4 regions of the Mesorhizobium sp. B3-1-9 genome follow, and region 3 is predicted to be linked to each of the others. Evidence: riboswitches for the same ligand, from Rfam matches in the RefSeq annotation. Region 3 holds a riboswitch; each other region holds the start of a gene.
What was found. Region 3 has a riboswitch for cobalamin ahead of FJW07_RS07185 (DUF1636 family protein). Riboswitches for the same ligand answer to the same signal wherever they lie in the genome.

Region 1 (3,199 bases), on a different contig from region 3:
TTGCGCTGCTCGACAACGCCGCGGTCACCCGCAAGCGCGCGGTCTTTGAGTATTGGGCGCATGAGGCGTCGTTCCTGCCTGTCGAAACCTACCCTTTGATGCGCTGGCGCATGCTGCGCGCCGAGCAGGGCGACGAGATGTATCTCGGCCTGGCGAAATGGGGCCGGGAGCGCAAGGCGATGATCGACGAGATCTATGCGCAGGTCGCCGAACGCGGCCCGATCGCCGCGTCCGACATCGAAGGCCACAAGGGCAATGGCGGCTGGTGGGGCTGGAGCGAGGCCAAGCACGCTTTCGAATGGCTGTTCTGGGCCGGACGCATCACCACCGCCTACCGGCGCGGCTTCGAACGCTATTACGACCTGCCCGAGCGCGTTTTGCCGCAGGCCGTACTCGACCTGCCGGTACCCTCGGTCGAGGACGCGCATCGCGAATTGCTGCGCATCTCGGCCCGCGCCCATGGCATCGCCACCTATGGCGACCTTCGCGACTATTTTCGTCTCGCGCCGGGCGATACGAAAGACCGCATCGAGGAACTGGTCGAAGCGGGCGAACTGCTGCCTGTGAAGGTCGAGAGCTGGGACAAGACCGCCTATCTCCACAAGGACGCCCGCTTTCCACGCCGGATAGAGGCCCGCGCCCTGCTCGCCCCCTTCGATCCCGTCGTCTTCGAGCGCACCCGGACGGAAAAACTCTTCGGCTTCCGCTACCGCATCGAGATCTACACGCCGGCCGAAAAGCGCCAATACGGCTACTACGTGCTGCCCTTCCTGCTTGGCGACCGCATCGTCGCCCGTGTCGATCTGCGAGCCGATCGGCCGGCGAGCGTGCTGCGCGTCCATGCCGCCTTTGCAGAGGCCGGCGCCCCCGCCGAAACGGTCGCCCAGCTCTTCGACGAATTGAAGCAGATGCAGGCATGGCTCGGCCTGGAGGCGATCGAAGTGACGCCGGCCGGCGACCTCGGGCCGGCGCTGGCCGACATCGCGGTGTCGTAGCCGTGCGTTGACATGCACCCGGCCATAAGCCTAAATCCGCCGCAGACGGTCTTCTCCCGGCAAAGGGAGGAGCCAAGAGGGAATGCGGTGCGGGCCAACGCCCAAATCCGCGGCTGTCCCCGCAACTGTAAGCGACGAGCCCCGGCCGAAAACCACTGGGATGTTCCCGGGAAGGCGGCCTTCAAGGCGACGACTCGCGAGCCAGGAGACCTGCCGTCTGAGACTTTAAGTATCCGAATGCCCGGCGGGTTTTCCGGGCAAGGAGCCTGGTTTTGGATCGCAACGGCAGTTTCCCGGCAAATAGTGCGGATATTTCGTCCGAGCCCGACGCGCTGGCCGGCGTGACCGTCATCGTCTGCTCCTCCTGCCGCGACGAAACCGGCTCGGACGCCCATCCGCGTCCCGGCGCGCTGCTGGCTGAAGACACGCGCCGTGCCGCCTCCGGTGAAAACGTCCGCATCCGCACCGTCGAATGCCTCGGCAATTGCAAGCGCCGGCTGAGCGCCGCGCTGCTGCGCGACGGCTGCTGGAGCTATGTCTTCGGCGATCTGACCCCGACCAGCGGCGCCGACCTCATCGCCGGCGCAAAGCTCTTCGCCATCTCGACCGACGGCCTGATCCCCTGGCGCGGCCGGCCCGATTCCCTCAAGCGCGGCCTGGTTGCCCGCATCCCTCCCCTCGACATGCTGAAGGACTGACCATGAACGCTTCCGTTTCCCGTGTTCCCTGCACCGTCGTCACCGGCTTCCTCGGCGCCGGCAAGACGACGCTGATCCGCAACCTGCTCGAGAACGCCAAGGGCAAGCGGCTGGCGATCATCGTCAACGAGTTCGGCGATGTCGGCATCGACGGCGAGATACTGAAAGGCTGCGGCGTCGACACCTGCCCAGAGGAAAACATCGTCGAGCTCGCCAATGGCTGCATCTGCTGCACCGTGGCCGACGATTTCGTGCCGGCGCTCGACCAGATCCTGTCGCTCAACCCCAAGGTCGACCACATCCTGATCGAGACCTCCGGCCTCGCTCTGCCGAAGCCGCTGGTCCAGGCCTTCCAGTGGCCGACGGTGAAGAGCCGCGTCACGGTCGACGGGGTCCTCGCCGTTGTTGATGGCCCGGCGCTGGCCGACGGCCGCGTCGCTTCCGACATGGATGCCCTGCAGGCCCAGCGCGCCGCGGACGTGACGCTCGACCATGACGATCCGGTCGAAGAGGTATTCGAGGACCAGATTGCCTGCGCCGACCTGATCATCCTGTCGAAGAGCGACCTGATGGATGCGGCCGGATCGCAGCGCGCCAACGCCGTCATCGGCAAGCACGTCGCGCGCGCCGTGAAGATCGTTCCGACCGCGCAAGGCAAGGTCGACCCGTCGGTGCTGCTCGGCCTCGGGCTCGCCGTCGAGGACGACATCGAGAACCGCAAGACGCACCACGACGACGAGCTCGACCATGAGCATGACGATTTCGATTCCTTCGTCATCGACATCCCGTCGGTTGCCAACCCCGATGAGCTGGCCAATCGCGTCGCCCTTGCCGCAGAGCAGGAAAACGTGCTGCGCGTCAAAGGTTTCGTCGAGGTCGGCGGCAAGCCGATGCGCCTCCTGCTCCAGGCCGTTGGCCCGCGCGTCAACCACTATTATGACCGCGCCTGGACGGCGGATGACGACCGCCGCTCGCGGCTCGTCGTCATCGGCCTCAAGGGGCTGAACCGCCCGGCGATCGAACGTATCCTCGCCGGCTGAGACCAACACCAAAGCGATGCATATCCTCACCACGACATCCGCTTCGCTCGACGATCTCGCCGAGCCGGTCGACCTCAGGCAGACGCCTGCGGATGTGGTGGCCCTGTCCTTCACCGACAGCGACCTCGCCGGTCTGGCCGCCGCCTGGAAGGCCGATGCCGCGCGGCTGCCCGCGATGCGGCTTGCGGCGCTGCGCGACCTTCGCCACCCGATGTCGGTGGATCTTTGGATCGACAGCGTCGCCCGCCACGCCAAGGTCGTCCTGGTGCGCATCCTCGGCGGCTATGAGTGGTGGCGCTATGGCTGCGACCAGCTCGCCGCGGTCGCGCGCGAGCGCGGCATCAAGCTGGCGCTGCTGCCCGGCGAAAGCCATGACGAGGACCAGCGGCTGATCGAAGGCTCGACGCTGCCGCGTGCCGAGCTCGACGCGCTGCTCGGCTATTTCCGCGAAGGCGGGCCGGCCAAT
Region 2 (3,199 bases), on a different contig from region 3:
CTGGCGGCTGCGAATCCGGAACCGGACAATTGCCGATGCTTACGCCGGCGCGCAGCGCTCGGCTAGGCCGCGCGGGCGCGCGGCGTGCCGAAGATGGACCATGCGGCGGCGACGAGCGCCGCCATCGTGGCAAGCAGCACGCAGAGGCTCGGCAGGTGGAAGACCATGTCGCGCCATCTGGGCTCGACGACGGCGCCGGTGCTGAAAGACTCGCCGCTATACTGGCACAGGATCCACGACGCGCCGCTGCGCACCATGTCGGCGTCGATATCGGAGATCAGTGCTTTCGCGTTGCGTTCGGCTGAGGGCATCGTCGCCATATGGGTGAGCAGCGCCTTGGCGGTGGCGAGGTAGGCGTGGCTGCATTCGTTGAAGGGGCTCTCCTCGTCGGCGAGGCTGCCCGGCATCAGGCCCCACAGGCAATAGGTGAATTGCAGGTTGCCGTGATTGTAGAGCCGCCGGAAGGTCGGGTCGGTCGCGGTCTGGTGCTGGGCGAGCTCGAGGATCTCGCCGCGGTAGCGGGCGATCACGGCCATCTGGCCGTGGGTCAGGCTCGGGATCTGGATGCCGGGAGGAGGCGGGGCGAAGGATCCGCTATGCGCTTCGGCGGGTGCTGCCGCCGTCATGATCGAAAGGGCGGTCGCCAAAAAGAAAATGGCCGCCAGGGCAAGGAACCGTGGCGGCCGACGCATCGGATTTCAGGCGAAGCGGCGGGCAGGGCTGCGCTGGTCGCGCGCCGCGACCACGCGCTCGGCAACCGCGCCGAAGCCGAGCCCGACGACGGTCCATAGCACAAGCTGGATGCCAAGCGAGGCGACGCGGAACTGCCACAGCACCGTCGCCGAGAAGTTCTCCGGTACTTCGTTGATGTCGGGCAGGGCTGCCTTCACCAGTGCGAAGACGACGAGGAAGGCGAGCCCAGCCACGATCGAGGCGTTCCAGGCGCCGAGCCGGGTCCACAGCCGCTGCGCCAGGCCGACCGCCGCCACCATCGCCGCGATCGAGACCACGATCATGATGAAGAACAATTCCGTGCGGTAGCCGATGGTCTCGGCATTGCCGACCGCGGGCGGGTTGGCCGGGTATTTGAGGCTGGGCACCACGATCACCGCCAGGAAGCCGAGCAGCGCTATGAGCGCCGAAGTGCCACGGGGCCCAAGCGAACCCAGCCGGCCATAGGCATAGGCGAAGACCAGCGAGAATAGCCCGCCGAGGGCGGCGCCATAGACCAGCACGCCGGTTGCGAGACCGATGCCAGCCTGCATGACGCGGCTGACCATCTCGGGCTCCGGCGCCTCGCCGGCCGCCTGGGCCTGCTGTTCCTCGAAGGCGATCGCCTTGTCGACCTGCGGCTCGCCATAGACGCGGGCGAAGGCGAATGCCAGAATCCCCGCAACCAGCCCGACAAGCATGCCGCGCAGCAAAAGTTTTCCGACCATGTCGTTAACCCTCTAAGCAATTCCAGGAAAAGTGCGTAGCGGTTTTCCGTCCGGAATAGCGTTAAACCAACCCAGCAATTCCAGGAAAACTGCGTGCCGGTTTTCCGTCCGGAATCGCGTTAGACCAAAATCGAAGCGAGTTCAGCGATGCTGAACCGCCTTAGTGGCAGGGGAAGCCGAGCAGGTGGCGGCCGTCATGCACGAATTCGTGCACATAGGTGCCGCGGAGCAGCGACGTCGCGCCTTCTTCCGCCCCGACGAAATAGATCGCCAGCATCAACAGCAGGCCGGCGAAGATGGCCCACGGCAGAAGCTCGCGAACCGGAATCGCAACCGGACCGTAGCTGGGGGCGAAGGTGGTGTCGGACATATTGACCTCCCGTGGGATACTGCGTCCCGTTGATCGAACAATGCTGCGGAATAAGGCCTGACTTTCGGCTGGTGCCGATCACAGTGGCGCGACCGTGCCGGACTCGCACCGGCTTCCAATCCCGTATAGCGCTAAAACACTTGTCAGCACTTCGTTCGCCTGTCAACGACATGTAATGGCCAACACGGCTTCGCGCGGCCGAAATTTCACTGGACCACGGAGTTTTGGGATGCTCGCCCGCCTGACGATGATCGCAAGCGGCGCGACGCAGGCCACGCGCAAGGGTCGTTTTCCGAGTGACGAGGCGCCGGAGCCGCGAGCCTTCGAGCGTGCCGGCGCGCTGGCCGCTTCGCTGCGCCGCGCCGACCGCGTCTGGACGAGTCCGGCGCTGGCCGCGCGGCAGACGGCCGAGGCGCTCGGCCTCGAGGCGACGGTCGAGCCGCTGCTTGCCGAGCAGGATTTCGGGCGCTGGGCCGGCAAAGGCTTCGAGGAGGTGCAGGCAGAAGATCCGGAAGGCATGGCGGCCTGGTTCGCCGATGCGGAAGCGGCGCCCCATGGCGGCGAATCGCTTGCCGCCGTCGCCCGGCGCGGCGCCGCGCTGATGGAGCGCCTGGCTTCCGAGAGCGGTCATACCATCGCGCTCACGCACGCCCTGCCGATCCGCGCGGCCATGGTGCATGTTCTGGGCGCGCCGCTTTCCTCGGTCTGGAAGATCGACATCGAGCCGCTGTCGCTCACCGAGTTCCGCGGCGACGGCCGCCGCTGGGTCCTGCACGCGAGCGGGGTCATCGTCTCTGGTTGAACCCTCTGGGCATGAGAGATCCCGATGAACGCGGTCGGCCTATGAAGCTGCCGTTCCGCGTTTCAGTGATTGCTAACGGAACGGAAACGCCTCGCTGCTATGGTGCTGCCCTGTTGCGAGGAGAGCCTTGCCTGAGGAGCCCGCCGGATATGGCCAATTTTCCCGAGACCGAGCGCCGTCTTCATGCGCGCGAATTCGTGCTCAAGGAAGCCACGATCATCGCCGCCGGCGTCAGGATCGGCTGCTCGGTCAGAAATCAGCACGAGCAAGGTGCGGAATTGCGCGTCGGCGCCGATGTGGAGATCCCGGACCGCTTCCTGCTCGAGGTCCCGGCCGACGATACGGCCTATCGCGCTCTGGTGCGGTGGCGGCGCAACGACCGCGTCGGCGTGGCGCTCTACAGCAACGCGCCGAAGGACTGATGCGCAGCCGTCCCACCAATTCGTTACTTGATCCTGCCCAAGGCGATGTGCAGCCTGGCATATCGGGAACGCAACCGCCGCGAGCGCGTTCGTTGCCGGACCAACAGGGATTGTGGTTGTACCGGGATGAACCTCTGATCGGCCGAGGGTGTCCGCCGACGAAGCG
Region 3 (3,199 bases):
GTTGGGAATGGCGAACTTGCCGGCGGTGAAGGGCTTGTCCTCGCCGGAATCGTAGAGGAACACGCGCGTGCCCTTGCGGTCGCCGACCTTGGCGGTGATATCGGCAAGCTCGGCCTTCCAGCCGGCGACCAGCTTTTCGGCCTCCGTCTCTTTGCCGAAGATCTTGCCGAGCTTCTCGACGTCGCCATAGAGCAAGTCCATCGAGGCGGCGGGCCGGTTCTTGTCGAGATGGACGCAGCTTTCGGTCAGCACCAGCGTCTTGATGCCGTGTGGGGCGAGCGTGTCGGGCGTGACCTCGCCGCCCGGCTTCATGCCGTAGTACCAGCCGGCGAAGAAGAAATCCGGCTGCACGGCGACGAGGTTTTCCAGCGTCGGATATTTTGGCGCCAGCTCCGGGATGGAGCCCTGCCCGGCCTTGAACTCGGGGCCGACCTTGTACCAGCCGGTGATGCCGGTAAGCCCGACGATCGACGGCTGCAGCTTCAGCACGAAGGCCATCTCGGCCATGTTGAGGTCCTGGATGACGGCGCGTTTTGGCGGTGCATCGAAGGTGAGCGGCTTGCCGCAGCTGTCGACGGTGACCGGGAAGGCGAAGGCGACCGAGGCGAGAAGCGAGAAGGCAAACGACAAAGCGAGGCGTTTCACGGGATGGTGCTCCTTGTTTGGGTTGGCAGGTTCAGGATGGCGAGCAAGCGCGCGTGGGCAGTTCGAAGACGGTGAGCTCGCGGTCCTCGGTCGGGTGCCGCAGGCGCAGCACGTCGATGCCGAAAACCTCGCGGATATGCGGCTGCGCCAGCGCCTCGCGCGGCGGCGCCAGCGCGTGCAGCCGGGCGTTGCTCATCACCGCGACGTTGGTGGCGAAGGGCGCCACCAAGGCGAGATCGTGCAGCACGGCGACCACGGTCATGCTGAATTCGGCCACCAGTTCGAGCAGTTCTGCGCGGGCGCGCGGGTCAAGGTGGTTGGTCGGCTCGTCGAGGAACAGGATCTTCGGCTCTTGCGCGATGGCACGGGCGAGCTGCGCGCGCTGGCGCTCGCCGCCGGAGAGCGAGCCGATGCTGCGCGCGAGCAGTGGCAAGAGCCCGGTCCGGCGCAGTGCTTCGACGACGATGTCGCGATCGTCGTGCCGGCGCCTCAGGCCGGCATGCGGGACGCGGCCAAGCTCGACATAGTCGATGAGCGCCAGCCGTGGATCCGGCTGGTCCGTCTGGCCGACGACGGCGATGCTGAGCGCCCGCTCGGCGGCGGTGATCCTGTCCAGCCGGCGCCCGGCCAGGCGAACCTCGCCGTGGCTCGGCGACAACGCTCCGCACAACATGCGCAGCAGAGTCGTCTTGCCGGCGCCGTTCGGGCCGATGATGGCGAGCCGCTCACCCGCCGCCAGCGACAGGCTGAGATCCTCGACTAGCGTCCGGCCGTTTGCCATGGCGCCCAGATCGCGGGCTTCAAGCAGGGGCACGTTCACCGGACTTGCTTCCTGGCCTTACCCGCGGCGGGGATGCGCGCCAGTATCTTGCCGGCTAGCCTTGCCGGGCGCTGGCCGGAATTGCACCAGCCGTCGGGCAGCGAGGCATAGAGCCTGGCAAATTCGACCAGCGCGCCGGCGTCGGTGCCCCTGTCGATGGAACCGAAGAGATAGGTGGCTTTGCCTTGCGCCATGAAGGCCACGGCGAGCGGCCGCGCGCAACCCGCCATGCAGTCGATGGTCTCGATGGCAAAGGAAGGCGCCGGCTGCAAGGAAAGCCTGGAGCGCAGGTCGGCGCACAAACCCTCGCCGGACCTCAGCCCGGTCACGGTATCGCGACACAGCGAACAGACGATGATGCGATGGCTCGAGCGTTTCACCGTTTCACGGAAACGGCGAACCGCTCTATCTCTTTGTTTTGACGCAATTCCAGACGGAAAACCGCTACACACTTTTCCTGGAATTGCTCTCGAGGCGTCCAACATTTCCGTCACTTTCCAAAATGGCGACGGAAGGATGCTGGACGAGCCGGCCGACAAGACCGGTGCCCGCGTCTCCTCCCGGCACACCCCGTCCGGTCAACTCATGTCGATGGCAGGTCTCCTGGCTCGCGGGTCGTTGCGCCATCCGCCTTCCCAGCCTTGCCGGCCAGTGGCGTTTCGGATGAAGCTCGCCGCTCACAGTTGCGGGGGCAGCCACGGGTTCAATCCAGACCGGATCTCACCGTGTTCCCTTTTCACCCCTCGCCTTGCGGCTCGGGGACCATGACGCAGCCATCGTAGGTTGTCCGCGCGCGAGTCGCAACGGCTTCTGCGCGCGTTCATCACCGCGTGAAGCGACCTGCCTGGAGAAATGCATTCGTGGTTCGATTCTCGTTATGATATGTAATAACGTTACATACCAACGAATGCGTAGCAGTCAATCCCTCCTCGCGCCGTCTCACCCAAACATCGGAAAATTTTCAGAAACCGTTCGGGATTTGCCGGAGCCGAAATCGCAAAAAGATCGGGCTGGCGAAAGACAGGTTGCAACGCCTCGATCCCCTGCCAGCCAACGCAGTTTTCCCGGCCGCCGCGTCCTCCCAAGCGCGGCCGCAACCTTGGGCACGGAGACGACATGATTGCCGCACGTTTTCACAACAGTCCTCTTGGGCACAACAAGCCGCTCAGGCGCCGCCTTGTCGCCGGCTCGATCGCCGCTCTCGCTTGCGGTGCCGTGATGGTCTGGCACGGCGCCAGAAGCGAAGCATCGAACGTCGCGCCGGGCATGCCCGAAACCAAGCTGGTCAAGGCAGTTTCGGTCTCGCCGGAACCCGCCGCGGATAACCGCGTCGCCATCGGCGAGATCAAGCCGAGGCTGGAGAGCGATCTCGGTTTTCGCGTTTCCGGCAAGCTCATCCAGCGCACCGCCGAGGTCGGCGCCACGGTGAAGAAGGGCGAGGTGCTCGCCCAGGTCGACGACCAGGATTATCGAAACCGGCTGGCCAGTGCGGAAGCCGATGTGACAGCGGCCGAGGCCGTGCTGGTGGAAGCCAGCGCCGCCGAAGCGCGTATCAGCGCGCTGCTCGCCAAGGGTTTCACGACACGCGCCAACCATGACGCGACGCTAAAGAATCTGCGCTCGGCCGAGGCCAAGCTGAAATCGGCGAACATCGCCTTCGCGATGGCCAAGGACCAGCTCGGTTACACCGAGCTCCGGGCCGAATTCGACGGCATCGTCACCGCCACCGGCGCC
Region 4 (3,199 bases), on a different contig from region 3:
CTACGATCAGGTGTGCGGGTTGCTCAGCAGCACTATCGAGAGAGCGGGCGCGCAGGTGCGCCTTGGCGCGCGGCTCGCCCGCGTGTTTGAAGATGCTGGCTTGCCTGCGCCGACCCTGAGATTGGAGGCGGTCATTGCGTCCGGACGTCGAACCGTCGACGTTGTGCATCTTGTGACCGATCTTGTCGAGACACAATTGCCGACCATGGAAAGGCTCGGGATCGTGACAGCTTCGCAAATCGAGCCCTCGGTGCTCGCGGAGCGTATCCTTTCGGAGATAGGCAAAGACGGCACGTTGATGGGACGATCGGAAATAGGCGCTTGGACGGCAACGCCGGCGTGAACGCGCACGTGTCGCGATCACGGCAAATTTGGATCACCCGCGCGACATGATCTTCAACTTGCCATAATGCTCTATCGCCGATTTGAGCGGCGCCTCGCCGGCGCCGCGAAAAGTCTCGCTCATCACCAGTTCCGGCAGCGGCAGGCGCTTGCCCCAGCCATGCGCCTCGAGATCGGGCTTCGGCGCGAAGGCTGAGACGCGGCCGACGCAGAGATAGGCGATCGGCGTCACATGTTCCGGGATCGACAAGAGCTGCTTCAGCGCTTCCGTCTCGATGATGCTGACCCAGCCGACGCCGACACCCTCGGCCCGCGCCGCCAGCCAGAAATTCTGCACCGCGCAGACGGTGCTGTAGAGGTCCATCTCCGGATTGTGCCAGCGCCCGAGCGGCGAATCCTTCGACCGCTGCCGGTCGCAGGTGATGCACAGATTGAGCGCGCTTTCGCAGATGCCCTCGAGCTTAAGCTTGCGGTATAGCGCCTGCCGTTCCGCCTCGATCGCCGGCAGCTCCTGCTCGCGCGCGGCGAGGAACAGGTCGCGCACCTCCCGCCGCCTGCCTGGATCGCGGATGACGATGAAGTTCCACGGCTGCATATAGCCGACCGAGGGCGCATGATGCGCGGCGGTGATGAGCCGCGCCAACACGCTGTCATCGAGATCGTCGGGGACAAAATGGCTGCGCACGTCACGCCTGGTGAACATCGCCCGATAGACCGCGTCGCGCGCCAATTGGTCAAAGTCGTCGCCGCCCGCGGCGATCGCTGCTGCCGTCATCGCTTTTCCCCTTGCGACAAGCAGTTTCCCGCCTGACCAAGCGGAAAACCATGTCTGCCGGGCCGGTCTTCTGGCTCGGGATCCTCCCGCATCCGGCGCCTTCCCGTCATCGACAGTGGCTTTGCCGGCGCGGTCCCCCTCACAGCGTTGGGCACGCCACGGAGTTCAACCGTGTTCCCGATTCTCCCGCGTCGCGGGCACCAGGCAGCGAAGAACCTTACCGCGAAGCTTGCGCCGCGCCAATGGCGCCAGCGACACGGGCTGGCGCAATTTTCCCCAGCCATTCGGCTTTCAAACATGGTCATCCGCGCCGCCGGTGCCTAGATTAGGCGCCATGGCCACCCGTCTCTACACGCACCCGATCTTTCTGGAACACCTCACGCCGCCCGGCCATCCCGAGCGGCCCGACCGCCTGCGCGCCATCGAACGCGTGCTCGACGACGAGGCTTTTTCGGCGCTCGACCGCGTTAAGGCGCCTGAAGGCGACGAGAAAACGATCCTCTATGCGCATCCCGAGGATTTCGTCGAGCGCGTGCGCGCGGCGATCCCTGAGAGCGGCATCGTCTCGATCGACGCCGATACCAGCGCCAGCCCGAAAAGCTGGCAGGCCGTGGTGACGGCGATCGGCGGCGCCAACGCGGCAGTGGACGACGTCTTCGAGGGCCGTGCCGCCAACGTCTTCGTCGCTGCCCGTCCGCCGGGTCACCACGCCGAAAAGGCCACCGCGATGGGCTTCTGCCTGTTCAACACGGCCGCGATCGCCGCCCGCTACGCGCAGAAGAAGCATCAGGCCGAGCGCGTCGCCATCGTCGACTGGGACGTCCACCACGGCAACGGCACACAGGACATTTTTTGGGACGACCCGTCGGTTCTCTATTGCTCGACGCACCAGATGCCGCTTTATCCCGGTACCGGAGCGAAAAGCGAAACCGGCGCCGGCAACATCGTCAACGCGCCGCTCGCGCCGCAGACCGGCAGCGACCTGTTCCGCGACGCCTTCCTGTCGCGCGTGCTGCCCTCGATCGATGCGTTCGCGCCGGACTTGATCATCATTTCCGCCGGTTTCGACGCGCACCACCGCGATCCGCTCGCCGAGATCAACCTGACCGAGGACGATTTCGACTGGGCGACCGGGCAATTGATGGAGCGCGCCGGCCGCCACAGCTCCAACAGGCTCGTCAGCCTGCTTGAAGGCGGCTACGATCTGCAGGGACTGGCATTTTCAGTCGCCGCCCATGTCGGGCGGCTGATGAAGGGATAGGCTATGGCATTGGAAGGCAATGAGGACGTCAAGGCGATGAGCTTCGAACAGGCGCTCGACGCGCTGGAGAAGATCGTCGATGATCTTGAGCGCGGCGACGTCCCGCTCGACCAGTCGATCAAGATCTACGAGCGCGGCGAAGCGCTGAAGGCGCATTGCGACCGTCTGCTGAAAGCGGCCGAGGACAAGGTCGAGAAGATCAGGCTGTCGCGCGACGGCAAACCGGTTGGAACGGAGCCGCTCGACGCTGAGTAATTTGGACGACGGTGGGGCAAAGAAAGCAGGTAAGGAGTTCAAGCTATGTGCCGCAACATCAAGACCCTGGCCAATTTCGAGCCGCCGGCGACCAATGACGAAGTGCATGACGCAGCGCTGCAATTCGTGCGCAAACTGAGCGGCTCGACCAAGCCCTCCAAGCGCAACGAACATGCCTTCCACCATGCCGTCGAGGCGATCACAGCTGTCGCGCGCGAATTGATCGATTCGCTCGAAACCAACCAGGAACCGCGCAATCGCGAGGAAGAGGCGGCCAAGGCGAAGGCCAGGTCGGCGCTGCGTTTCGCCTGAGGATCCGATATGAGCTTTTTTCCGGGAAACGATCCTGAACCGGGCGATGCCTTCGCCTGCGACCAGATCGAGCTGATGGTCGTCCCCAACGCCAAGGACATTGGCGGCTTCGAGGTGCGCCGCGCCCTGCCGACGGCGAAGCGCCGTCTGGTCGGGCCGTTCATCTTCTTCGACCGCATGGGACCGGCGATCCTGCGCGCCGGCCATGCGCTCGACGTGCGCCCGCATCCGCATATCGGGCTGTCCACCGTCAC

Region 1: it holds a riboswitch for cobalamin, as region 3 does, so the genes downstream of both, FJW07_RS11445 (DUF1636 family protein) here and FJW07_RS07185 (DUF1636 family protein) in region 3, are expected to answer to the same signal.
Region 2: it holds a riboswitch for cobalamin, as region 3 does, so the genes downstream of both, FJW07_RS05160 (CbtB domain-containing protein) here and FJW07_RS07185 (DUF1636 family protein) in region 3, are expected to answer to the same signal.
Region 4: it holds a riboswitch for cobalamin, as region 3 does, so the genes downstream of both, bluB (5,6-dimethylbenzimidazole synthase) here and FJW07_RS07185 (DUF1636 family protein) in region 3, are expected to answer to the same signal.

The regions. Positions count from the first base shown of each region.
Region 1 covers NZ_VFTJ01000005.1:197,309-200,507, forward strand. The annotation lists gene FJW07_RS11440 (winged helix-turn-helix domain-containing protein) at 1-995, shown strand, start outside; cobalamin riboswitch at 1,025-1,228, shown strand; gene FJW07_RS11445 (DUF1636 family protein) at 1,268-1,693, shown strand; gene cobW (cobalamin biosynthesis protein CobW) at 1,696-2,733, shown strand; gene FJW07_RS11455 (cobaltochelatase subunit CobN) at 2,750-3,199, shown strand, end outside.
Region 2 covers NZ_VFTJ01000002.1:347,468-350,666, forward strand. The annotation lists gene FJW07_RS05150 (hypothetical protein) at 63-647, opposite strand; gene FJW07_RS05155 (CbtA family protein) at 699-1,439, opposite strand; gene FJW07_RS05160 (CbtB domain-containing protein) at 1,600-1,809, opposite strand; adenosylcobalamin (AdoCbl) riboswitch at 1,810-1,953, opposite strand; gene FJW07_RS05165 (histidine phosphatase family protein) at 2,039-2,611, shown strand; gene FJW07_RS05170 (PilZ domain-containing protein) at 2,761-3,033, shown strand.
Region 3 covers NZ_VFTJ01000003.1:186,487-189,685, reverse strand. The annotation lists gene FJW07_RS07195 (ABC transporter substrate-binding protein) at 1-645, opposite strand, end outside; gene FJW07_RS07190 (ABC transporter ATP-binding protein) at 677-1,465, opposite strand; gene FJW07_RS07185 (DUF1636 family protein) at 1,462-1,845, opposite strand; cobalamin riboswitch at 2,041-2,247, opposite strand; gene FJW07_RS07180 (efflux RND transporter periplasmic adaptor subunit) at 2,582-3,199, shown strand, end outside.
Region 4 covers NZ_VFTJ01000007.1:178,134-181,332, reverse strand. The annotation lists gene FJW07_RS15340 (methyltransferase domain-containing protein) at 1-343, shown strand, start outside; gene bluB (5,6-dimethylbenzimidazole synthase) at 377-1,117, opposite strand; cobalamin riboswitch at 1,160-1,337, opposite strand; gene FJW07_RS15330 (histone deacetylase family protein) at 1,452-2,378, shown strand; gene FJW07_RS15325 (exodeoxyribonuclease VII small subunit) at 2,382-2,633, shown strand; gene FJW07_RS15320 (DUF2277 domain-containing protein) at 2,679-2,945, shown strand; gene FJW07_RS15315 (pirin family protein) at 2,955-3,199, shown strand, end outside.